Regions from separate parts of the Enterobacter cloacae complex sp. HYC003_NIDB genome, predicted to be linked through region 1. Evidence: predicted binding sites of a transcription regulator. Region 1 holds the regulator's gene; each other region holds the start of a gene.
The links. The regulator LexA, encoded in region 1, represses DNA repair genes until DNA is damaged. The targets are predictions, from matches to a motif close to TNCTGTATGTACATACAGNA.
Positions count from the first base shown of each region.

Region 2: a site for LexA is predicted at 4,082-4,101, ahead of rmuC (DNA recombination protein RmuC). Genes of this name have one in related genera too.
Region 3: a site for LexA is predicted at 6,099-6,118, ahead of sbmC (DNA gyrase inhibitor SbmC). Genes of this name have one in related genera too.

Region 1 is NZ_CP114220.1:4,512,237-4,520,259, reverse strand. It holds gene plsB (glycerol-3-phosphate 1-O-acyltransferase PlsB) at 1-1,148, opposite strand, end outside; gene O1722_RS21655 (diacylglycerol kinase) at 1,303-1,671, shown strand; gene lexA (transcriptional repressor LexA) at 1,780-2,388, shown strand; gene dinF (MATE family efflux transporter DinF) at 2,452-3,789, shown strand; gene O1722_RS21640 (CsbD family protein) at 3,909-4,118, shown strand; gene zur (zinc uptake transcriptional repressor Zur) at 4,166-4,678, opposite strand; gene O1722_RS21630 (cupin domain-containing protein) at 4,796-5,284, shown strand; gene O1722_RS21625 (conjugal transfer protein TraF) at 5,477-6,763, shown strand; gene dusA (tRNA dihydrouridine(20/20a) synthase DusA) at 6,846-7,841, shown strand; gene pspG (envelope stress response protein PspG) at 7,978-8,023, shown strand, end outside.
Region 2 is NZ_CP114220.1:4,621,657-4,629,679, reverse strand. It holds gene metE (5-methyltetrahydropteroyltriglutamate--homocysteine S-methyltransferase) at 1-2,130, shown strand, start outside; gene O1722_RS22145 (dienelactone hydrolase family protein) at 2,178-2,984, opposite strand; gene udp (uridine phosphorylase) at 3,244-4,005, shown strand; gene rmuC (DNA recombination protein RmuC) at 4,144-5,601, shown strand; gene ubiE (bifunctional demethylmenaquinone methyltransferase/2-methoxy-6-polyprenyl-1,4-benzoquinol methylase UbiE) at 5,668-6,423, shown strand; gene ubiJ (ubiquinone biosynthesis protein UbiJ) at 6,437-7,042, shown strand; gene ubiB (ubiquinone biosynthesis regulatory protein kinase UbiB) at 7,039-8,023, shown strand, end outside.
Region 3 is NZ_CP114220.1:1,765,055-1,773,077, forward strand. It holds gene O1722_RS08290 (SDR family oxidoreductase) at 1-492, shown strand, start outside; gene O1722_RS08295 (LysR substrate-binding domain-containing protein) at 534-1,463, shown strand; gene yoeI (membrane protein YoeI) at 1,683-1,745, shown strand; gene O1722_RS08305 (APC family permease) at 1,735-3,093, shown strand; gene sbcB (exodeoxyribonuclease I) at 3,215-4,651, opposite strand; gene dacD (serine-type D-Ala-D-Ala carboxypeptidase DacD) at 4,843-6,015, shown strand; gene sbmC (DNA gyrase inhibitor SbmC) at 6,134-6,607, shown strand; gene O1722_RS08325 (FUSC family protein) at 6,699-7,757, shown strand; gene O1722_RS08330 (DUF496 family protein) at 7,905-8,023, shown strand, end outside.

The DNA.
Region 1 (8,023 bases):
AAGTACTCCACGGAATAACCGCGGCTGAACAGCTCGCCCAGATACTCCCTGAAGACGGTGGAGTAAAGCTTGTTACCCTTAAAGGTACGACGAATAAAGAACGCACCCAGACGGCGGAAAATCGGGCCTGCTGGCCAGAAGTTCAGGTTGATACCGGCAGCAATATGCGGCGGCACCAGCCCCTGGTGATAGAGCACGTAAGAGAGCAACAGGTAGTCCATGTGGCTGCGGTGGCAGGGCACATAGACAATCTCGTGGCCGTCGTGCGCTAACTGACGCACGCGTTCGGCGTTGTGGACGTTAATCCCCTGATAGAGGCGGTTCCACGTGAAGCCAAGGATACGGTCAGAGAGGCGAATCATCTCGTAGGAGAAATTCGCGGCGATCTCTTCCATCAGCGCTATCGCGTTCTGCTGCGCTTTCTCGTGCGAAATTTTCTTGCTGCGCGCTTCGTCTTCTACGGCACGGGCAATCGCTTTGGAAGCCAGCAGCTTGTTGAACAGATCCTGACGTGCCGGGAGACGTGGTCCAACGGCCGCCAGACGCTGACGTGCAAAGTGCATACGCGCAACGCGCGCCAGCTTTTGCGCAATGATTTTGTCAGTGCCGTGTTCATCCGCCATGCGGCGCAGTGAAACGGAAGGTGAGAAGCGGACAAAGCTGTCGCGTCCCAGCCAGGAGACGGCGAAGAACTTCTGAATGCCGTTGAGCATACGCAGCGGCGGGTTCTCTTCCCCTTTTTCGCGCCCCGGACGACGGCCAAACATCACCGACACCGGCACCATCTGCACGTCCAGATCGGGGTTGCTGCGGTGCAGATCGAGGTAATCATGGAACAGCTTAATGGACTCTTCTTTCGGCGTGTAATAGGTGAACACGCGCGGCCCGCCATGGATGAACACGTAGCGCGGCAGCAGCGTACCGTCGACTTCCAGCGGTTCAAGCGGGTCAGGTAAATCGTGCGCCAGACATTGAGCGCGAAGCGTCAGCAGGTCTGCCTTCGAGTTATAAGGCAAAACGTACATAATAGGGCGCGACGTATCGAGCCCTAATTCCAGCGCAGGTTCTGCTGGGATAGACTTACTTTTTACCAGGACGCTTAATGGTAAATTAAGTAATTTGTAGTAAATTCGTGGCCAGCCGGACATAAACGATGTAAAGCCTCTGGTTAATAATGCAATTGCGGCGCAAGGATAACAGAAAGCGCGCAAAATTTCTGTTGTTACCCGTCATACTTCAGGTTGCAGCAAAACGCGCTGCGGCTTTAGTTACAGACGCTATTTATCATAAAAGGTTCTTTTAATGGCCAATAATACCACTGGGTTAACTCGAATCATTAAAGCTGCCGGTTATTCATGGAAAGGTTTCCGCGCGGCATGGGTTAATGAAGCCGCTTTCCGCCAGGAAGCGGTTGCCGCAATCGTTGCCGTTGTCATCGCCTGCTTCCTTGATGTTGATGCTATCACCCGCGTACTGCTCATCGGATCTGTCCTTCTGGTGATGATAGTGGAAATTCTGAATAGCGCTATTGAGGCCGTTGTTGACCGAATCGGGTCGGAATTCCATGAACTGTCTGGCCGGGCGAAAGACATGGGTTCTGCTGCCGTACTGCTGGCGATTATCACTGCGGCGATCACCTGGGTCACGCTGCTTTGGTCGCATTTCCGATGAGCCTCGAGGAATAATTAAGTCCCTGGTTTTTTGTGCAGTTTTTGGTTCCAAAATCGCCTTTGACTGTATATACTCACAGCATAACTGTATATACACCCAGGGGGCGGTATGAAAGCGTTAACGACCAGGCAGCAAGAGGTGTTTGATCTCATTCGGGATCATATCGGCCAGACGGGTATGCCACCCACGCGTGCAGAAATTGCGCAGCGTCTGGGCTTCCGTTCTCCTAATGCTGCCGAAGAGCACCTTAAAGCGCTGGCGCGTAAGGGCGTGATTGAGATTGTTTCCGGCGCCTCACGCGGCATTCGTCTGCTTGTGGAAGAAGAGAGCGGTATTCCACTGGTGGGCCGCGTTGCCGCAGGTGAACCTCTGCTGGCGCAGCAGCACATCGAAGGGCACTATCAGGTTGACCCAGGCATGTTCAAGCCGAGCGCCGATTTCCTGCTGCGCGTTAGCGGAATGTCCATGAAAGATATCGGTATTCTGGATGGCGATCTGCTGGCGGTACACAAAACGCAGGATGTGCGTAACGGGCAAGTCGTGGTAGCGCGCATTGATGATGAAGTGACGGTTAAGCGCCTTAAGAAACAAGGCAATACCGTGCAGCTTCTGCCTGAAAACAATGAATTCTCCCCGATTGTGGTGGATCTCCGCGAGCAGAGCTTCTCTATTGAAGGACTGGCGGTCGGCGTTATCCGCAACGGTGAATGGCTGTAATCTCTTCCTGACAGGCTGTAGTTCCTCTACAGCCTGGCCTGTTTTCTGATTCCGGTAATTTCCATGGCATTGCTAACTTCTGCCGATAAGGCGTTGTGGCGTCTTGCGCTACCGATGATTTTTTCCAATATTACCGTTCCTCTGCTGGGGCTGGTGGATACGGCGGTTATCGGGCATCTCGATTCGCCGATTTATCTTGGCGGCGTCGCGATCGGCGCAACGGCGACCAGCTTCCTCTTTATGCTGCTGCTTTTTCTGCGCATGAGTACGACAGGCCTGACGGCCCAGGCGTATGGTGCAAAAGATCCCCTGCGTCTGGCGCGTGCGCTGGTTCAGCCGCTCATTCTGGCATTCGGTGCTGGCGCGTTAATCATTCTGTTGCGTACGCCGCTGATTGATCTTGCGCTCCATATTGTAGGCGGCAGCGATGCCGTACTGGAACAGGCCCGGCGGTTCCTCGAAATTCGCTGGCTCAGCGCGCCCGCTTCACTGGCAAACCTGGTCCTGCTGGGCTGGCTGCTGGGCGTGCAGTACGCCCGCGCGCCGGTGATCCTGCTGGTGGTGGGCAACCTGCTTAACATTGTGCTCGATCTCTGGCTGGTGATGGGGCTGCACATGAACGTCCGGGGCGCGGCGCTGGCCACGGCGATTGCCGAGTACGGTACGCTGCTGATCGGTTTGGGGATGGTCTGGCGCGTGCTGGCGATGCGCGGTATCACCCTGGATCTGCTGAAATCGGCCTGGCGCGGCAACATTCGTAAGCTGCTGGCGCTTAATCGCGACATCATGCTCCGTTCGCTTCTGCTGCAACTCTGCTTTGGTGCATTAACCGTTTTTGGTGCGCGTCTTGGGCCTGAGATCGTTGCCGTCAACGCAGTGCTCATGACATTACTGACCTTTACCGCTTACGCGCTGGATGGTTTTGCTTACGCCGTGGAGGCGCATTCAGGGCAGGCCTATGGCGCCCGTGAAAGCGGCCAGTTACGTGAAGTCTGGCGTGCTGCCTGTCGTCAGGCGGGCCTGGTAGCGCTGGTCTTTGCTCTGGTGTACGCCTGTTTTGGTGGGCATATTGTCGCACTACTCACCTCGTTGCCCGCGCTACGTGAGCTGGCCGATCGCTACATCTTCTGGCAGGTAGTATTACCGGTGGTGGGCGTGTGGTGCTATTTGCTGGACGGCATGTTTATTGGTGCGACGCGAGGGGCGGAGATGCGCAACAGCATGGCCGTCGCGGCGGCGGGGTTCGGCCTGACGCTGCTAACCCTGCCGTATCTCGGCAATCATGGTCTGTGGCTGGCGCTGGCGGTGTTTCTCTCACTGCGTGGCCTTTCGCTGGCCGTTATCTGGCATCGTCACTGGCGAAACAATACCTGGTTTCCAGCCCCGCACGATATATCGTAACGGTTAAAGATTCCGAATATAAAAACAACTGCCGAATCCTTAACTACAATAATAATCACGTCCAGCAGAAAAGAACGAAGCGGACGATACTCATAGACGCTTAACACGAGGACACGATTATGAATAAAGACGAAATCGGCGGCAACTGGAAGCAATTCAAAGGTAAAGCGAAAGAACAGTGGGGTAAGCTGACAGATGACGATATGACCGTCATTGAAGGTAAGCGCGATCAGCTGGTAGGTAAAATCCAGGAGCGCTACGGTTACGAAAAAGATCAGGCGGAAAACGAAGTCAAAGACTGGGAAACCCGTAACGACTACCGCTGGTAACCGGCACTATCCCCAAGGGCGGCCCTGAGCCGCCTTTTTCTTTGGCTTTAACGCGGCTTTTTCTTCACCAGGATAGAGTGATCGTGCTGACAGGCATCCTGATGGCGGCATGACTCCACCTCCACGCAGGCAGAACATAAGCCGTGGGCTTCAATCACGTTATGGCGCAGCGCAAAGCCCATTCTGGCTGCCAGCGTATGCATAATATCTTCCACACCTTCCGCACACTCTTCCTTCACCACACCACAGCGATCGCAGATAAACATGGCGGACGTGTGAGTTGGCTGGTCAAAAAGATGGCACAGCACATAGCTGTTTGTTGATTCCACTTTATGCACAAACCCTTGCTCCAGCAGAAAATCCAGCGCCCGATAAACGGTCGGCGGTTTTGCCTGCGGCTCGCTTTCACGCAGCAGATCGAGCAGATCGTAGGCGCTGATGGCGCCCTGTTGAAGGCTCATCAGACGCAGTACCTCAAGGCGCTGCGGGGTCAGGCGCACATTGCGTTGCGCGCACAGCTTTTCAGCTTGCGCTAACAGCTCTTTTGTGGACTTGTCCATCGGGCACCTCGGATATGGTAAGGGGTGAAAACATTCACTTTATCATGTTCTGCTAAAAACACCGAGATCCGCCAGGCTGTGCTATACCTGACGCATCGCAAATCAGGAGATCGCAAAATGAAAAGACCTGACTGTATTCGGCACTGGCGGGACGTGGAAGGCGCTGATGACGCAACGTATCCTGACAGTAACGAACGTTTTTCTGTTGGCGCGCCGCTGGCCCGCAGGCTGGGTCTCGGCCGCATTGGTATTCACCATGAACGGCTGCCACCCGGACGCCGTACGTCTTATCCGCATGCGGAAAGCGACGAAGAGGAGTTTGTTTACGTTCTGGAGGGTTACCCTGAGGCCTGGATCAATGGCTATTTATGGAAGCTCGAACCCGGAGACAGCGTGGGATTTCCAGCCGGGACGGGCGTGTGTCACACCTTTATCAACAATACCGATGAAGAGGTGCGCTTACTGGTGGTGGGTGAGGCCAATAAAAAACATAACCGCATCTACTATCCGCTCAATCCGGTGTATGCCGCGACGCGCGAAGACCGCTGGGTCGACCATCCGCCTCAGTTTTTTGGGCCGCACGATGGAAAACCTGGGCGAAAATAATTTCCTCTTCTATAAATATTGATGGTCGTCACATATTACAACAGGCCGGGATGGAATTTAACTTAAGGAAATAGCGGGTCTTTTTGCACTTATTCACAGCAATAGTTCGTTCCTGTTTGGGTGATAACAGACAGGGTTAACTAATAACAAACTATTTACGAGCACACTGTGAAAAAACATTTTAAATTTTCGATGGTTAGCATCGCTGTCTCCTTTTTTATGGCAAATCAGGCGGGAGCAGCCAATACCTGGACGGAAGCGCGTAGCGACGCAATGGGCGGAACGGGTGTCGCGGCAGGGAGCTATGGCAGCGGGGCGTTAATCAACCCCGCGTTACTGGCAAAATCTAAGCCAGAGGATGATGTGACGGTCATTTTGCCGTCCGTTGGCGTGCAGGTGACCGATGAAGACAATCTTCAGGACGAGATTGATACCATTAACGACAAAATCAATCATTACAAGGATGTGGTTGATAGTCTGACCCCCATTGAAGTTATCACCAATCCATTAGGTTCGATCAATCAGTTCCAGGGCGCAGCGAAAGATCTCGCTGATGAACTGGACTACCTGAAAGGCAAGACCGCACACGCCACCGCAGGGGCGGGGATTGCCGTCAGTATCCCTAACGATATTCTTTCCGTGGCCTTTATGGCAAAAGGCTATGCCCATGGCCGGGTCAGCTCTTTAATCGATCAGCAGGACATTGATTATCTGCGCGGTATACAACGAAGCGATGCGGTGGCTGCCGGTGTGGCGCTGGATGCCGCGCTAAACGGTACCGATCAGATCACCAAAAACCTTAACTCTACGGCGTCTGGTCGGGCGGCGATTGTGTCCGACTACGGTATTGCGGTGGCCCGTCAGTTCGATCTTGGCGGCGTTCCGGTTTCCGTTGGCGTCACGCCGAAGCTGCAAAAAACCTGGCTCTATAACTACACCACTTCAATCTACGATTACGACAGTAATAAGTGGAACGACAGCCGCTACCGTACCGACGACACTGGCTTCAACGTCGATGCCGGTATTGCTGCTGATTTTGGTGAAAACTGGACGGTCGGCGTGAGCGGGCAAAACCTGATGTCGCGCGATATCGATACCAAAGATATCCGCATTCGCAATGGGCGCACGGGAGAGGTGGTGAGTTATAAAGACACCTATCAGATCCGTCCGCTGGTCACTGCCGGGGCCGCCTGGCACAACGATCTGGTCACGCTGACCGCAGACGGCGATCTGACCGAAACCAAGGGCTTTAAAAGCGAAGACACCTCCCAGTACGTTGGCGTTGGTGCCGAAGTCACGCCACTGAGCTGGCTGGCAGTACGCGCCGGTTATCGTGCGGATATGAAAGGGAACGACAGCAACGTCTTTACCGGCGGTGTCGGTTTCGCGCCGTTCAACTCCGTCCACGTTGACCTGATGGGGCTTTATGGCGAAGACGAGACCTGGGGCGCAGGGGCACAGTTGAGCATGACGTTCTAAAGTACACCGGAGGCGCTGCGCCTCCGGCTTTTCTTTGTGCTATAGTAGCGCCCCTTTTCCACCAGATGCTTAAAACTTCGCCATGTCGTCAGAATTCCAGACCGCCTTCCCTGCACACCGTTTCTCCGTTGCGCCAATGCTTGACTGGACGGACAGACACTGCCGCTATTTCCTGCGCCAGCTCTCCCGCCATACGCTGCTGTACACCGAAATGGTCACTACCGGCGCAATTATTCACGGCAAGGGCGATTATCTGGCGTACAGCGAAGAGGAGCATCCGGTTGCGCTGCAACTGGGTGGCAGCGATCCGGCTGCGCTGGCGCAGTGCGCGAAGCTGGCTGAAGAACGCGGCTATGACGAGATTAACCTCAACGTCGGTTGCCCGTCCGACCGTGTGCAAAACGGTATGTTCGGCGCGTGTCTGATGGGTAATGCACATCTGGTGGCGGACTGTATCAAAGCGATGCGCGACGTCGTCTCTATCCCGGTCACGGTCAAAACCCGTATCGGCATAGACGACCAGGACAGCTACGAGTTCCTGTGTGATTTCATCAACACCGTATCAGGGAAGGGTGAATGCGAGATGTTTATCATCCACGCCCGTAAAGCCTGGCTCTCTGGCCTCAGCCCGAAAGAAAACCGCGAGATCCCACCGCTGGACTACCCGCGCGTGTACCAGCTAAAACGCGACTTCCCGCACCTGACCATGTCGATCAACGGCGGTATTACGTCGCTGGACGAGGCCAAAGCGCATCTCGAACATATGGATGGCGTGATGGTCGGACGCGAGGCGTATCAGAATCCGGGCATTCTGGCGACGGTTGACCGGGAAATCTTTGGCGTTGACGGTGCTGACACCGATCCCGTGGCAGTAGTGCGCGCCATGTATCCGTACATTGAGCGCGAGCTGAGTCATGGTACGTATCTGGGCCACATTACCCGCCATATGCTTGGCCTGTTCCAGGGCATTCCTGGCGCGCGCCAGTGGCGTCGTTATCTCAGCGAGAACGCGCATAAGGCCGGTGCGGATATTGAGGTCCTGGAACACGCGCTGCGTCTGGTTGCGGATAAACGTTAAATTTCGCTAAAAGATGGTCAAATACGCCACGCCCTGCAAGACATTGCGGGGCGTTTTGCTTTCAGAACAACGACTTATTTTTGGCATGTTTCTTGTAACGATCGCAGTATCATTCGGGAACTCGTGGGAGAGCACCATGCTGGAACTACTTTTTGTGATTGGCTTCTTTATCATGCTGATGG
Region 2 (8,023 bases), 110 kb from region 1:
GCGCGTCACTGGGATCAGCAAAAACAGGCGGGCGTAGACCTGCTGCCGGTGGGCGATTTCGCCTGGTACGACCATGTTCTGACCACCAGCCTGCTGCTTGGCAACGTGCCGGCTCGTCATCAGAACAACGATGGATCGGTGGATATCGATACCCTGTTCCGCATCGGCCGTGGCCGCGCGCCAACGGGTGAGCCAGCGGCAGCGGCGGAAATGACCAAGTGGTTTAACACTAACTATCACTATATGGTGCCGGAGTTCGTTAAGGACCAGCAGTTCAAACTGACCTGGACCCAGCTTCTGGATGAAGTGGACGAAGCGCTGGCGCTGGGTCACCAGGTGAAACCCGTGCTGCTGGGGCCGGTCACCTACCTGTGGCTGGGCAAAGTGAAAGGCGAGCAGTTCGACCGCCTCAGCCTGCTGAACGATATTCTGCCGGTTTATAAGCAGGTGCTGATTGAGCTGGGCAAACGCGGTATTCAGTGGGTGCAAATCGATGAACCGGCGCTGGTGCTTGAGCTGCCGCAGGCGTGGCTGGATGCCTTCAAACCGGCGTATGACGCGCTCACGGGCCATGTGAAGCTGCTGCTGACCACCTATTTCGAGGGCGTAACGCCGAACCTCGACACCATTACCGCGCTGCCGGTTCAGGGTCTGCACGTTGATCTCGTTCACGGCAAAGACGATGTGGCAGAGTTGCACAAGCGTCTGCCTGCGGAGTGGCTGCTCTCTGCCGGTCTGGTGAATGGTCGTAACGTCTGGCGTGCCGATCTCACCGGGAAATATGCACAAATCAAGGACATTGTCGGTAAACGTGAATTGTGGGTAGCCTCTTCCTGTTCCCTGCTGCACAGCCCGATCGACCTGAGCGTGGAGACCCGACTCGATCCTGAGGTGAAAAGCTGGTTTGCCTTTGCCCTGCAAAAGTGTGAGGAGCTGGCTCTGCTGCGCGACGCGTTGAACAGCGGCGACACAGCAGCGATTACTGACTGGAGCGCCCCGATCCAGGCGCGCCGTCACTCGACGCGCGTGCATAACCCGGCGGTGGAAAAACGTCTGGCGGCCATCACTGCCCGGGACAGCCAGCGCCAGAGCCCGTATGAAGTGCGCGCCGAAGCCCAGCGTGCGCGCTTTAACCTGCCCGCGTGGCCGACCACAACCATCGGCTCCTTCCCGCAGACTACCGAGATCCGCGGCCTGCGCCTGGACTTCAAAAAGGGCAATCTGGATGCGAATCACTACCGCACCGGCATTGCGGAGCACATCAAACAGGCGATCGTCGAGCAGGAACGTCTGGGTCTGGACGTGCTGGTGCACGGCGAGGCCGAGCGTAACGATATGGTGGAATACTTCGGTGAACACCTGGACGGCTTTGTCTTTACCCAGAACGGCTGGGTGCAAAGCTACGGCTCCCGCTGCGTGAAGCCGCCGGTGGTGATCGGTGACGTCAGCCGCCCGGAAGCGATCACCGTGGAGTGGGCGAAGTATGCCCAGTCTCTGACCGACAAACCGGTAAAAGGCATGCTGACGGGGCCGGTGACCATTCTCTGCTGGTCGTTCCCGCGTGAAGATGTATCCCGGGAAACCATCGCCAAACAGATCGCCCTGGCGCTGCGTGATGAAGTGGCGGATCTGGAAGCGGCGGGGATTGGCATCATTCAGATCGACGAACCGGCGCTGCGTGAAGGCTTGCCGCTGCGTCGCAGCGACTGGGATGCTTATCTGACGTGGGGCGTGGAGGCGTTCCGCCTCAACGCGGCCGTCGCGAAGGACGACACGCAGATCCACACCCACATGTGTTACTGCGAATTTAACGACATCATGGACTCCATTGCCGCGCTCGACGCCGATGTGATCACCATCGAGACCTCGCGTTCAGACATGGAGCTGCTGGAGTCGTTCGAAGAGTTCGACTACCCGAACGAAATCGGGCCGGGCGTGTATGACATTCACTCCCCTAACGTGCCGAGCGTGGAGTGGATTGAATCGCTGCTGCAAAAAGCCGCCCGGCGCATTCCGGCGGAACGCCTGTGGGTAAACCCGGACTGCGGCCTGAAAACTCGCGGCTGGCCTGAAACCCGCGCGGCGCTGGCGAACATGGTGCAGGCGGCGCAGAATTTGCGTCAGGCGTAGTGGGGCTGGATTGCCCGGTTGGCGCAGCCGCCACCGGGCTTTTTGTATTACGCTTTCTTCCCGCCGTACTGGCTGAACCACGCCAGCATTCTCTGCCAGCCATCTTTCGCCGATTCTGCGTGATAGCTCGGACGATAATCGGCATTAAACGCGTGTCCCGCATCCGGGTACACCACGATTTCGGCCTTCGCGTTTGCCGCCCGCAGCGCGTGGCGCATGGTCTCGACGGTATCAAGCGGAATGCCGGTATCCTGGCCGCCATACAGCCCTAGCACCGGGGCATTTAAATCGGTGGCGATATCAACTGGATGTTTCGGCGAGTTCAGGGTCTTTTCACCCACCAGTTTACCGTACCAGGCCACAGCGGCTTTCAGCTGCGGATTGTGCGCGGCATACAGCCAGCTAATGCGTCCGCCCCAGCAAAAGCCGGTCACCATCAGACGGTGCGGGTCGCCACCGTTGCGCGCCGCCCAGCTGGCAACGTGGTCGAGATCGGCCAGCACCTGCGCGTCCGGCACTTTGCTGACCAGGTTGCTGAACAGCGTCGGGATGTCGCTGTAATCATTCGGATCGCCCTGACGGAAATAGAGTTCCGGCGCAACGGCCAGGTAACCTTCCAGCGCCAGACGGCGGCAGAGGTCGCGAATATGTTCATGAACGCCAAATATTTCCTGCACCACGATCACGATGGGCAGCGGGCCATCGGCGGATTTTGGCCGCGCGTGGTACGCTGGCATGTTCTCTCCCTGGGAGGGAATGGAGGTCTCGCCTGCGGTAATGGCCTCTTCAGGGGTTGAGACGATGGTTGAAGCATGCGGGGCCGCAGCAGGTGCAAAACCGGTTTTTTCAGTCATGGCATTCTCCGTACCAATGAATGGATTAGCGCAAAGATAAATATAGACACCAGGTTAACAATCCACAGTGCCCTATAGCGTCTATCTTTTGTGCAGCACCCGGCGATATAACTTGTTAATGTGATGTAAATCACTATTTTATGGAAATTAACTGCAATCATTTTCATTCATGGTGAGGTGTGTCACGAAATAATGCACATTGCTTCTGTAAAGTACCGTTTTACTTCTTCTGACAAACCGACCCACAGAGGAGTCACCTATGTCTAAGTCTGATGTTTTTCATCTCGGCCTCACTAAAAACGATTTACAAGGGGCTACGCTTGCTATCGTCCCTGGCGATCCTGAGCGTGTGGAAAAGATCGCCGCGCTGATGGATAAGCCGGTTAAGCTGGCAGCGCATCGAGAATTCACCACCTGGCGCGCAGAGCTGGACGGTAAAGCGGTGATCGTGTGCTCTACCGGTATTGGTGGCCCGTCTACCTCTATCGCCGTTGAAGAGCTGGCGCAGCTGGGCATTCGTACTTTCCTGCGCATCGGCACCACAGGCGCCATTCAGCCGCACATCAACGTGGGCGACGTGCTGGTTACCACCGCATCCGTGCGTCTGGACGGGGCAAGCCTGCACTTTGCACCGATGGAATTCCCGGCAGTGGCCGATTTCGAATGCACCACCGCGCTGGTTGAAGCCGCGAAGTCCGTGGGCGCCACCACCCACGTGGGCGTAACTGCCTCTTCCGATACCTTCTACCCGGGCCAGGAGCGTTACGACACCTTCTCTGGTCGCGTGGTAAGCCGTTTCAAAGGCTCCATGGAAGAGTGGCAGTCGATGGGCGTCATGAACTACGAAATGGAATCTGCGACGCTGCTGACCATGTGCGCAAGCCAGGGTCTGCGTGCCGGTATGGTGGCGGGCGTTATCGTCAACCGTATCCAGCAGGAGATCCCGAACGCTGAAACCATGAAGCAGACTGAAAGCCATGCGGTGAAAATCGTGGTTGAAGCGGCGCGCCGCCTGATCTAATTCTCTCTTCAGTGCTGAAAGGCCGACATGCTCGGCCTTTTCTTTTTGCGTAACGCCTCGCAGGAAAACCCTTTCAAACTGGACGTTCATACAGCACAATTCTATTTTGTGCGGTAATACGTTGATGCAGGGGGCATTGTGGATATCTCAATCCTGATTTATGCAGTGATTGCGCTGGTGAGCGTGGGGATTGGCTGGCTCATTTCCGGCTACCAGCATGCGCAGCAGAAAGCCGAACAACTGGCAGAGCGCGAAGAGATCGTCGCTGAACTTAGCGCGACGAAACAACAGCTTGCGCTGAGTGACCACTGGCGCGACGAATGCGAACTGCTCAATAACGAACTGCGCAATCTGCGTGATATCAATACCTCGCTGGAGGCCGATCTCCGTGAAGTGACCACCCGTCTTGAGTCCACCCAACTGCACGCCGAAGACAAAATCCGTCAGATGATCAACAGCGAGCAGCGTCTTAGCGAGCAGTTTGAGAACCTCGCGAACCGCATTTTTGAGCACAGCAATCGCCGCGTGGATGAGCAGAACCGCCAGAGCCTGAACAGCCTGCTGACGCCGCTGCGTGAACAGCTGGATGGCTTTCGCCGTCAGGTACAGGACAGCTTTGGTCAGGAAGCCCGCGAACGCCACACGCTGGCGCATGAAATTCGTAATCTCCAGCAGCTGAATGCGCAGATGGCGCAGGAGGCGGTTAACCTGACGCGCGCACTGAAAGGTGATAACAAAGCGCAGGGAAACTGGGGCGAAGTGGTCATGACGCGCGTGCTGGAGGCCTCTGGCCTGCGCGAAGGATACGAATACGAAACGCAGGTCAGCATTGAGAACGATGCGCGCTCGCGGATGCAGCCGGATGTCATTGTTCGTCTGCCACAGGGCAAAGATGTGGTTATCGACGCCAAAATGACGCTGGTGGCCTATGAGCGCTACTTCAACGCTGAGGATGACTACACCCGCGAAACAGCGTTGCAGGAGCACATCGCCTCCGTGCGTAACCATATCCGTCTGTTGGGCAGAAAAGATTATCAGCAGTTGCCGGGGCTGCGATCGCTGGATTATGTGCTGATGTTCATTCCGGTCGAGCCTGCGTTCCTGCTGGCGCTCGACAGACAGCCCGAACTGATCACCGAAGCGCTGAAAAATAACATTATGCTGGTCAGCCCCACCACGCTACTGGTGGCGTTACGTACCATTGCCAACCTGTGGCGCTATGAGCACCAAAGCCGTAACGCGCAGCAGATTGCCGATCGCGCCAGCAAGCTGTACGACAAAATGCGGCTGTTTGTGGACGATATGTCCTCGGTGGGGCAAAGCCTGGATCGCGCGCAGGATAACTACCGCCAGGCGATGAAAAAACTCTCCTCCGGGCGTGGCAATTTGCTGGCGCAGGCGGAGGCGTTTCGCAGCCTGGGGGTGGAAGTTAAACGCGAGATTAATCCGGAACTGGTGGAGCAGGCTACCGCTCAGGACGAAGAGTTTCGTCTGCGTGAAGGCGACGGTAAGCAAAATAGCCGCAATGAAGACAACGATTTAGCGGCGAGTTTATCCCCCGAAGCGCAGCCGGCGCGTTTCTTTCACGGTGGTTGAAACGTAGGGCAAATGCGCCCAATCTGTTACACTTCACGAACATTTGACTGATTAGCAGGCTCTGAGATGGTTGACGATTCACAAGACACAACGCACTTTGGCTTTCAGACTGTCGCCAAAGCGCAGAAAGCTGACATGGTGGCCCACGTATTTCATTCCGTGGCGGCGAAGTACGATGTGATGAATGATTTGATGTCATTTGGCATTCATCGCTTGTGGAAGCGCTTCACTATTGATTGCAGCGGCGTGCGCCGTGGACAAACGGTGCTGGATTTAGCCGGAGGCACAGGGGATCTGACCGCTAAATTCTCCCGTCTGGTTGGCGAAACCGGCCGCGTGGTGCTGGCGGATATCAACGACTCCATGCTGAAAATGGGACGCGAAAAGCTGCGTAACATCGGCGTGGTAGGCAACGTTGAATATGTTCAGGCCAACGCCGAAGCGCTGCCGTTCCCGGATAATACGTTCGACTGCATCACCATCTCTTTCGGTCTGCGTAACGTGACCGATAAAGATAAAGCGCTGCGCTCCATGTACCGCGTGCTTAAGCCGGGCGGTCGACTGCTGGTACTCGAGTTTTCTAAACCGATTATCGACCCGCTGAGCAAAGCTTACGATGCCTATTCCTTCCACGTTCTGCCGCGCATCGGCGAGCTGGTGGCAAACGATGCAGAAAGTTACCGTTATCTGGCCGAGTCCATCCGAATGCACCCGGATCAGGACACGCTGAAAGCGATGATGCAGGATGCGGAGTTTGAAAACGTGGAATACTTCAATATGACGGCGGGTGTCGTCGCGCTGCATCGTGGTTACAAGTTCTGAGTGGAGGTTTCCCGTGCCCATTAAACCCTTAGTCACCGCTGGCATCGAGAATGTGCTGAATGCCTTTCTGTATCGCGCTCCGGCGCTGAAAACCGCACGTCAGCGGCTTAACGGAAAGGTGCTGCGCATCGTTTTAAAGGAGTTCTCGACGCCGCTTGTGCTGGTCTTCAGCGAACGCCAGCTTGACGTTCTGGGGGAGTGGGAAGGCGAGGCGGACTGCTCGGTGATTACGCACATGAGCGTATTGCCAAAACTGCGTGACCGTCAGCAGATGACGGCGCTTATTCGCAGCGGTGAGCTGGAGGTCGAGGGCGATATTCAGGTGGTACAGAACTTCGTTGCACTCAGCGATCAGGCTGAATTCGACCCGGCGGAACTGCTGGCGCCCTATATCGGCGACATCGCGGCTGAAGGTATAAGCAAAACGCTGCGCACGGGTTCCGCTTTCCTTCGTAAAGGTCTGCTCCGTCAACAGCGCTACGCTGCCGAGGTGCTGACCGAAGAGTGGCGTATGGCGCCGGGGCCTTTAGAAGTCGCCTGGTTTGCAGAAGAGACCGCGGCAGTTGAGCGCGCAGTTGATGCGTTAACCAAACGGCTGGAAAAACTGGAGGGCAAATGACGCCTGGTGAAATTCGGCGCCTCTATTTTATCGTTCGCACCTTTTTGAGCTACGGGCTCGACGAGCTTATCCCCAGAATGCGTATCACCCTGCCGCTTCGGCTTTGGCGTCGCACGCTGTTCTGGATGCCGAATCGCCATAAGGATCAGGAGCTGGGCGCACGCCTGCGTCTTGCGTTACAGGAGCTGGGCCCGGTCTGGATCAAGTTTGGGCAGATGCTCTCAACACGTCGCGACCTTTTCCCACCGCAGATTGCCGATCAGCTCGCGCTATTGCAGGACCGCGTTGCTCCGTTTGACGGAGAGAGAGCGAAGAAACAAATCGAAGAAGCGATGGGCAATATCCCCATCGAGACCTGGTTTGATGATTTCGATATTCAGCCCCTGGCCTCTGCCTCTATTGCGCAGGTTCACACCGCGCGCCTGAAGGAAAATGGCAAAGAGGTGGTCATCAAAGTGATTCGTCCGGATATCCTGCCGGTTATCAAAGCAGACATGAAGCTGATTTATCGCCTGGCTCGCTGGGTGCCGCGTCTGTTGCCGGATGGTCGCCGTCTGCGTCCGCTGGAAGTGGTTCGGGAATACGAAAAAACGCTGATTGACGAGCTTAACCTGCTGCGTGAATCGGCGAACGCCATTCAGCTGCGTCGAAACTTTGAAGACAGCCCGATGCTGTATGTTCCTGAAGTCTATTCTGACTATTGCAGTCAGAACATGATGGTGATGGAACGTATCTACGGTATTCCGGTCTCGGACGTGGTGGCGCTGGAAAAACAGGGCACCAACATGAAGCTGCTGGCCGAGCGTGGCGTGCAGGTCTTCTTTACTCAGGTTTTCCGCGACAGCTTCTTCCATGCAGACATGCATCCGGGCAACATTTTCGTCAGCTATGAGCACCCGGAAGATCCGAAATACATCGGCATCGACTGCGGTATTGTCGGCTCGCTGAATAAAGAGGATAAGCGTTATCTCGCCGAGAACT
Region 3 (8,023 bases), 2.1 Mb from region 1:
TCCACCTCCGTCTATGGCGATATCGACGGTACGGCGAAAGAAAACACCGAGCGCCGTCCGGTGACCGCCAGCGGCCGGGTACTGAAAGAGCTGGAAGACTGGCTGCACAATCTGCCTGGCACGCAGGTGGATATCTTACGTCTGGCCGGGCTGGTGGGGCCGGGGCGTCATCCGGGGCGCTTCTTTGCCGGTAAATCCGCGCCGGATGGCCAGCACGGGGTTAATCTTGTGCATCTTGAGGATGTTATCGGCGCAATAGAACTGCTTTTGCAGGCTCCGAAAGGGGGGCACATCTATAATATATGTGCGCCTTCGCATCCGCCGCGCAGTACCTTTTATCCGCTGATGGCGCGCCAGCTGGGTCTGGCGCCGCCGGTATTCAGTGAGGCGCAGGGGGAACGCAAAGGCAAAATTATTGATGGCAATCGTATTTGCCATGAACTGGGATTTGAATATCAGTATCCCGATCCGCTGGTTATGCCCATGGAATAATTGCGCCGGCGGAGACAATCGCACACCGCAAGGGGGCGAAGATGAAACCGCTGCTGGATGTTCTTGTTATTCTGGATGCGCTGGAAAAAGAGGGGAGCTTTGCCGCCGCCTCGGCGAAGCTCTATAAAACCCCTTCGGCTCTGAGCTACACCGTGCAAAAGCTCGAGAGCGATCTTAATATCCAAATCCTTGACCGCACCGGGCATCGCGCGCGTTTCACCCGTACAGGGCAGATGCTGCTGGAAAAAGGGCGTGACGTGCTGCATACGGTTCGCGAGCTGGAAAAACAGGCCGTCAAACTTCACCAGGGTTGGGAAAATGAACTGGTGATTGGGGTTGATGATACTTTCCCTTTCTCCCTGCTTACTCCGCTTATTGAGGCGTTCTATCAGCGCCACAGCGTCACCCGGCTGGTTTTTATCAATGGCGTGCTGGGCGGTTCCTGGGAGGCCCTGACGCAGGGCAGGGCGGATATCATCGTTGGCGCGCTGCATGAGCCTCCCCAGTTGAGCGAATTTGGTTTTGCGCGGCTCGGCGTTCTGGAGCAGGTTTTTGCCGTTGCGCCTCATCACCCGCTGGCGAATGAACCGGAGCCTGTTACCCGACGCGTCATTAAAAACTATCGCGCCATTGTGGTTGGAGACAGTTCTCGCCCCGAATGCGGCATTTCATCGCAGCTGCTGGATGAGCAGGAGGCCATCACCGTTTTTGATTTTAAAACCAAACTGGAGCTGCAAATAAGCGGCCTGGGGTGCGGTTACCTTCCCCGTTATTTAGCGCAGCGGTTTATTGACAGCGGAGCGCTGGTTGAAAAACAAGTTTTAGCGCAAAGCAGTAACGAATCGGTATGGGTAGGCTGGAATGAACAGACCGCCGGGCTTGCCAGCGCCTGGTGGCGAGACGAAATTTTAGCAAATAGTGCTATCGCCACAGTTTACGCTCAGGCAGATGATGGGAAATCAATCAGTTAGTAAAATTAATTTATGGGCAGGTTTCTCAATGTATTGCCTTTTGTATCTGGAATAGGGCAAAATGCCGCCGCTGCAAACAAATGAATAATCGACGATATAAAAGGCGTCGGTTATTTTTTTTTGCATGTACGAAACGAAACTAAAAACCAAGAGGCCGGGCTTCGTACCGGATAGATATTTACTAAAATCCGACAGTTGTTGTCGCTGAGGAAGAAAGAAATGGGGCAATTTTTCGCTTACGTGGCGGTTATCACCGTAAAGGAGAATAACTATGTCGCATAACGCAACTCCAAACACCTCTCGCGTGGAATTACGTAAAACGCTTACGTTGATTCCGGTTGTTATGATGGGCCTTGCCTATATGCAACCGATGACGCTGTTCGATACATTCGGTATCGTATCAGGCCTTACTGACGGTCACGTTGCAACGGCGTACGCCTTTGCGCTGGTCGCCATCCTCTTTACAGCGCTGAGCTACGGTAAACTGGTTCGCCGTTTCCCGTCCGCAGGCTCTGCGTACACCTATGCTCAGAAATCCATTAGCCCGGCGGTTGGCTTTATGGTGGGCTGGTCATCACTGCTGGACTACCTGTTCATGCCGATGATCAACATTCTGCTGGCAAAAATTTACTTCGAAGCGCTGGTGCCTTCCGTGCCGTCGTGGATCTTCGTTGTGGCGCTGGTGGCCTTTATGACCATCTCTAACCTGCGCAGTATCAAGACCGTGGCTAACTTCAACACCCTGATTGTGATCCTTCAGATGGGGATTGTTGCGGTTATCGTTGGGCTGATCATCTACGGCGTTTCCCACGGTGAAGGCGCAGGTACGCTGACCAGCACCCGTCCGTTCTGGTCTGAAGGCGCGCACGTAGTGCCGATGATCACCGGTGCGACTATCCTGTGCTTCTCGTTCCTGGGCTTCGACGGTATCTCTTCTCTGTCTGAAGAGACCAAAGACGCTGAGCGCGTGATCCCGAAAGCGATTTTCCTGACCGCGCTGATTGGCGGCCTGATCTTCATCGGTGCGTCTTACTTCTTACAGCTGTACTTCCCGGATATCTCTCGCTTTAAAGATCCGGATGCATCACAGCCTGAAATTATGCTGTACGTGGCGGGTAAAACCTTCCAGTGGGGCGTGCTGATCTTCTCCAGCGTCACCGTACTGGCTTCCGGTATGGCTGCGCACGCGGGCGTTTCTCGTCTGATGTACGTGATGGGCCGTGACGGTGTGTTCCCAACCCGCTTCTTCGGTTACGTGCATCCTAAATGGCGTACCCCGGCGTGGAACGTGCTGCTGGTGGGCGCTATTGCCCTGCTGGCGATTAAATTCGACCTGGTAACGGCCACGGCGCTGATTAACTTTGGTGCGCTGGTGGCGTTCACCTTCGTTAACCTCTCCGTGATTTCGCAGTTCTGGATCCGTGAGAAGCGCAACAAGACGCTGAAGGACCACATCAACTATCTGGTGCTGCCAGTGTGTGGTGCCCTGACGGTGGGCGCCCTGTGGATCAACCTGGAAGAGAGCTCAATGGTTCTGGGTCTGATCTGGGGTGCAATCGGTCTGATTTACCTGGCTTGCGTGACCAGAAGCTTCCGCAACCCGGTTCCTCAGTACGAAGACGTCGCGTAAGACTGTGTCGGGTGACGGCTATGCTCAACCCGACCTACAGTTTCGTAGGCCGGGTAAGCGTTAGCGCCACCCGGCAAAAAAAAGCCGGAGACATCGCCTCCGGCTTTTTTGTACCCGCTATTCAGACAATCTCTTGCGCATACTGGAACAGCGCTTTCAGCAGCGCCTGCTTCTCAGCATTCCCTTCATACTGACCGTAAAGCATCTCCAGCTCCTGGGCGTAGCTATTAAGAAACTCCGGCGTAAACACGTTGCGCCGATGCTGTAACCAGCGTTCCTGCTCTGCTTCATCCAGCGTGCCGGGATAGTTGCGCGCGCGATAATTAAACATCAGCTTCTCAATGCGCTTATCTGCGAAGGTGATATCCAGCGCGGGCAGGTTACGCGGGTCGGTTTGCAGCACGATATTCATCGCCGCGCGATCGGCGTCGCTGAAGAAGCCGTTATAAAGCTGCGCATCCACATTCTCAGACGGCACGAACGGCTCTGCTTCGGCAAAAATGGCGACGACTTTCTCGCGCACATGCGGGTTGTCGCGCAGCACTTTCAGGTTATCGAGGCAGTGCTGACGGTTAATCCCCAGCCGGTCGGCGTCTTCCGGGCGCAGCGTGTTGGCCTGCGCCAGCACCGGGCACTTATTGATGTGCACCAGTTTTACCGGTATGGCTGGCAGGTCACCCAGCGCCTCTTTCGGCGTATAGAGCCGTTCACGTAAGGTGTCGCTGTCGAGCTCAAGCAGCGGGGAGATATCTCCGGCGAGATCCACCATGATGACGGCGTTACGGTTGTCCGGATGCCAGGCAAGCGGCGCCACCCAGCTTGTATTCCCGCGCCACGCACCGAACATCCCTGAAATATGCACCAGCGGTTTCATCTGCGGCACGTCAATTAGCGTCATCAGCTTTTGCTTGCTGCGATGGCTCAACAGATACTCAAACAGGCGCGGCTGCGCGGTTTTTACAAGTTTCGCCATAGCGATGGTCGCGTAAACGTCTGCCATCGCGTCGTGGGCGTTGCTGTGCTCAATGCCGTTGGCCCGCGTCAGGTGCTCGAGCCTGAAGCTCGGCAAGCCGTCGTCGTTCTCCGGCCAGTTAATCCCCTCCGGGCGCAGCGCATAGCAGGCGCGCATGATATCCAGCAAATCCCAGCGTGAATTACGGTTCTGCCAGCTCCAGGCATACGGATCGTAGAAGTTGCGGTAGAAGATATTGCGCGTCACTTCATCGTCAAAACGGATGTTGTTGTAACCCACCACGCAGGTATTGGGCACCGTGAACAGGTCGTGGATGCGACGGGCAAATTCTGCTTCGCTAACGCCTTTATCCCGCGCTTCCTGAGGCGTGATGCCCGTCACCATTACCGCGCCCGGCTGCGGCAGATAGTCATCGGCGGGCTTACAGTAAAACACCTCGGGTTCGCCGATGACGTTAAATTCGTCATCGGTACGGATAGCCGCAAACTGCGCCGGTCGGTCCAGCGCCGGATGGGTGCCAAAGGTTTCGTAATCGTGGAACAAAAAAGTCGGGCGCGCGGCAGAGTCAGACACCAGTAATCTCATCCTGTTAAAAATTGACGTCTCTATGGTAAACGATTGGGGTGAGCAGTCCGAATAAAAAGCACCGTCAGGCAAGAAATTTGCGAGATTTGTTCCGAAAAAATCTGCGTGCTGTCACATTTTTTTGCAATTAAGGCAGGTAACGACATCAGAACTCCCGTAAAAAGGTCATCGATTTTTACTGACCTGAGGATATACCGTTGAAACGCCGTCTGTTTATTGCTGTTTCTTTACTCGCTTCGAGTATTTCATCCGCGCTGGCTGCCGAGCCGCTGGATTTTTCACCTCAGCCGCCTGCCATCCAGGCTGGCTCCTGGGTATTGATGGATTACACCACGGGTCAAATCTTAACGGCGGGCAACGAACATCAGCAGCGTAATCCGGCGAGCCTGACCAAACTGATGACGGGGTACGTTGTCGATCGTGCTATTGATAGCCACCGCATCAGCCCCGATGACATTGTGACGGTCGGACGTGACGCCTGGGCAAAAGGCAATCCGGTCTTTGACGGTTCGTCGCTGATGTTTCTGAAGGAGGGCGATCGGGTTTCCGTGCGCGATCTCAGCCGCGGCCTGATTGTTGATTCCGGCAATGACGCCTGCGTGGCGCTGGCGGATCACGTGGCGGGCGGTCAGCCGCAGTTCGTCAGGATGATGAATGACTACGTTGAAAAGCTGAACCTGCGCGATACCCACTTCGAAACCGTACACGGGCTGGATGCACCGGGCCAGCACAGCTCCGCTTACGATCTCGCCGTGCTTTCCCGGGCCATCATTCACGGCGAGCCTGAGTTCTATCACATGTACAGCGAAAAGAGCCTGACCTGGAACGGCATCACCCAGCAGAACCGCAACGGCCTGCTGTGGGATAAGACCATGAACGTGGATGGCCTGAAAACGGGTCACACCTCGGGCGCGGGCTTTAACCTGATTGCCTCCGCGGTGGACGGTCAGCGTCGACTGATTGCGGTGGTGATGGGGGCAGACAGCCCGAAAGGACGTGAAGATCAGGCGCGCAAGCTGCTGCACTGGGGACAGCAAAATTTTGATACGGTGCAGATCCTGCATAACGGTAAAAAAGTGGGAACCGAGCGCATCTGGTACGGCGATAAAGAGCAGATCGCGCTGGGCACGGATCAGGACTTCTGGCTGGCATTACCCAAATCGGAAGTGCCAAACATCAAGGCGAAATACGTGATGGATAAAAAAGAGCTGGAAGCGCCGATCGCTGCGCATCAGCGGGTAGGGGAGATCCAGCTGTACGATCGTGACAAGGTGGTAGCGCACTGGCCATTGGTTACGCTGGAAAGCGTTGAAAAGGGCGGCCTTTTCTCCCGCCTCGGCGATTATCTGCATCATAAACTCTGACCTTTTTGGGCAGACTGGCAGTGTTGCGAGTCTGCTCACATAATAAACACTCCTGGTTTGCCGATAATCTCGATTCTGCTTTACAGTGTATATATATACAGTAATAAACGGAGGCAGCATGGACTACAGCATCAGGCAGCAACAGAAACGTACGATCGCTGGCTTTCATCTCGTGGGGCCGTGGGAAAAGACGGTCAAGCAGGGATTTGAACAGCTGGTCATGTGGGTAGACGGGCGTCATATTCAGCCGCAGGAGTGGGTGGCCGTTTATTATGACAATCCGGATGACGTGCCGGCAGAAAAGCTCCGCTGCGTTACCGCCGTAACGGTAGCGGACGATTTCACTATCCCTGAGAACAGCGAAGGGGTGATGATGACCGAAATTGCTGCCGGAGAGTATGCGATTGCCGCCGCGCGCGTCGAAAATCATGATTTCGCCACTCCATGGTATCAGTTCTTCAACTCCCTGCTGGAAGACAACAAATTCCAGATCGCGGCAAAACCCTGCTTCGAACGTTATCTTAACGATGGCAATGCTGACGGCTACTGGGATATTGAGATGTTTGTACCGGTAGAGCACAAAGTGGGATAATCCTGCGGAATGCAGGGTTTTTCAGCCGGGCGCGATCCACCCGGCTGAAAACACAGTACAATTGTGGTTTGCCGTAGAGCTGGAGACGGGTGTGCGCCCCGACAAGTCATTAACCCCTTTTGAAATTCGGTTATACAAACATTATCGCGTGGTGCACGGTTGCCGCATTGCGCTGGCGTTTGTGTTGACCTTCGTACTGGTTCGTCTGCTGGATATCCCGGAAGGGACGTGGCCGCTGATCACGCTGGTGGTGGTGATGGGGCCGATCTCATTCTGGGGGAACGTGGTCCCGCGCGCTTTCGAACGCATAGGCGGCACCGTTTTAGGCTCAGCGCTTGGGCTTATCGCCCTGAAGCTGGAGCTGATCTCGTTTCCGGTCATGTTGCTGTGGTGCGCGGTGGCGATGTTTCTTTGTGGATGGCTGGCCCTCGGCAAGAAACCGTATCAGGCGCTGCTGATTGGCATTACGCTCGCGGTTGTGGTCGGCGCACCGGCGGGCGATATGACCACCGCATTGTGGCGAAGCGGGGACGTGATCCTCGGCTCGTTGCTCGCCATGCTGTTTACCGGCATCTGGCCGCAGCGCGCCTTCCTGCACTGGCGCATTCAGATGGCAAACTACGTCACGGCATTTAACCGGGTCTACCAGGCCGGGTTTTCGCCGAATCTGATTGAGCGCCCGCGTCTGGAAAAGCACCTGCAAAAAATCCTCAATGATGTGGTCAAAATGCGCGGGTTGATTACCCCGGCAAGCAAAGAAACCCATATCCAGAAAGCCATTTTTGAAGCTATTCAGACGGTCAGCCGTAATCTGGTCTGTATGCTTGAACTGCAAATCAATGCCCACTGGGCCTCACGCCCCAGCCATCTTCTGATGCTCAACGCGCATACGCTGAAAGAGACGCAGCAGATGACGCAACAAACCCTGCTGACCATCGCCCATGCGCTCTACGAAGGTAACCCACAGCCGATACGGGCGAACAGCGAGCGGCTGAACGAAATCGTCACCGAGCTCAAACAGCTGATGAATGAGCGCCAGGGCGACAATGTGGCGGAAACGCCCATCCATGGTTATGTCTGGCTGAGTATGGAGCTGGCGCGACAGCTGGAGTTGTTATCGCAGCTGATTTGCCGGGCACTGCGCAAATAAAAAGCGTATGTGATGCCTGCTGCTTCGATTCAGCAACAATTAGGGTTATGATGGTTTTAAACGATATACTCATTGTCATTCGCAGCCGCTGTCTGTTAAAACGGTTGCTTTAACGAATCCGAATCTCACATTATCAGGGGTATAAAAATGGAAACTACCAAGCCTTCGTTCCAGGATGTTCTGGAGTTCGTCCGCCTGTTCCGCCGCAAAAACAAGCTACAGCGCGAAATCCAGGACGTAGAGAAGAAGATCCGTGACAACCAGAA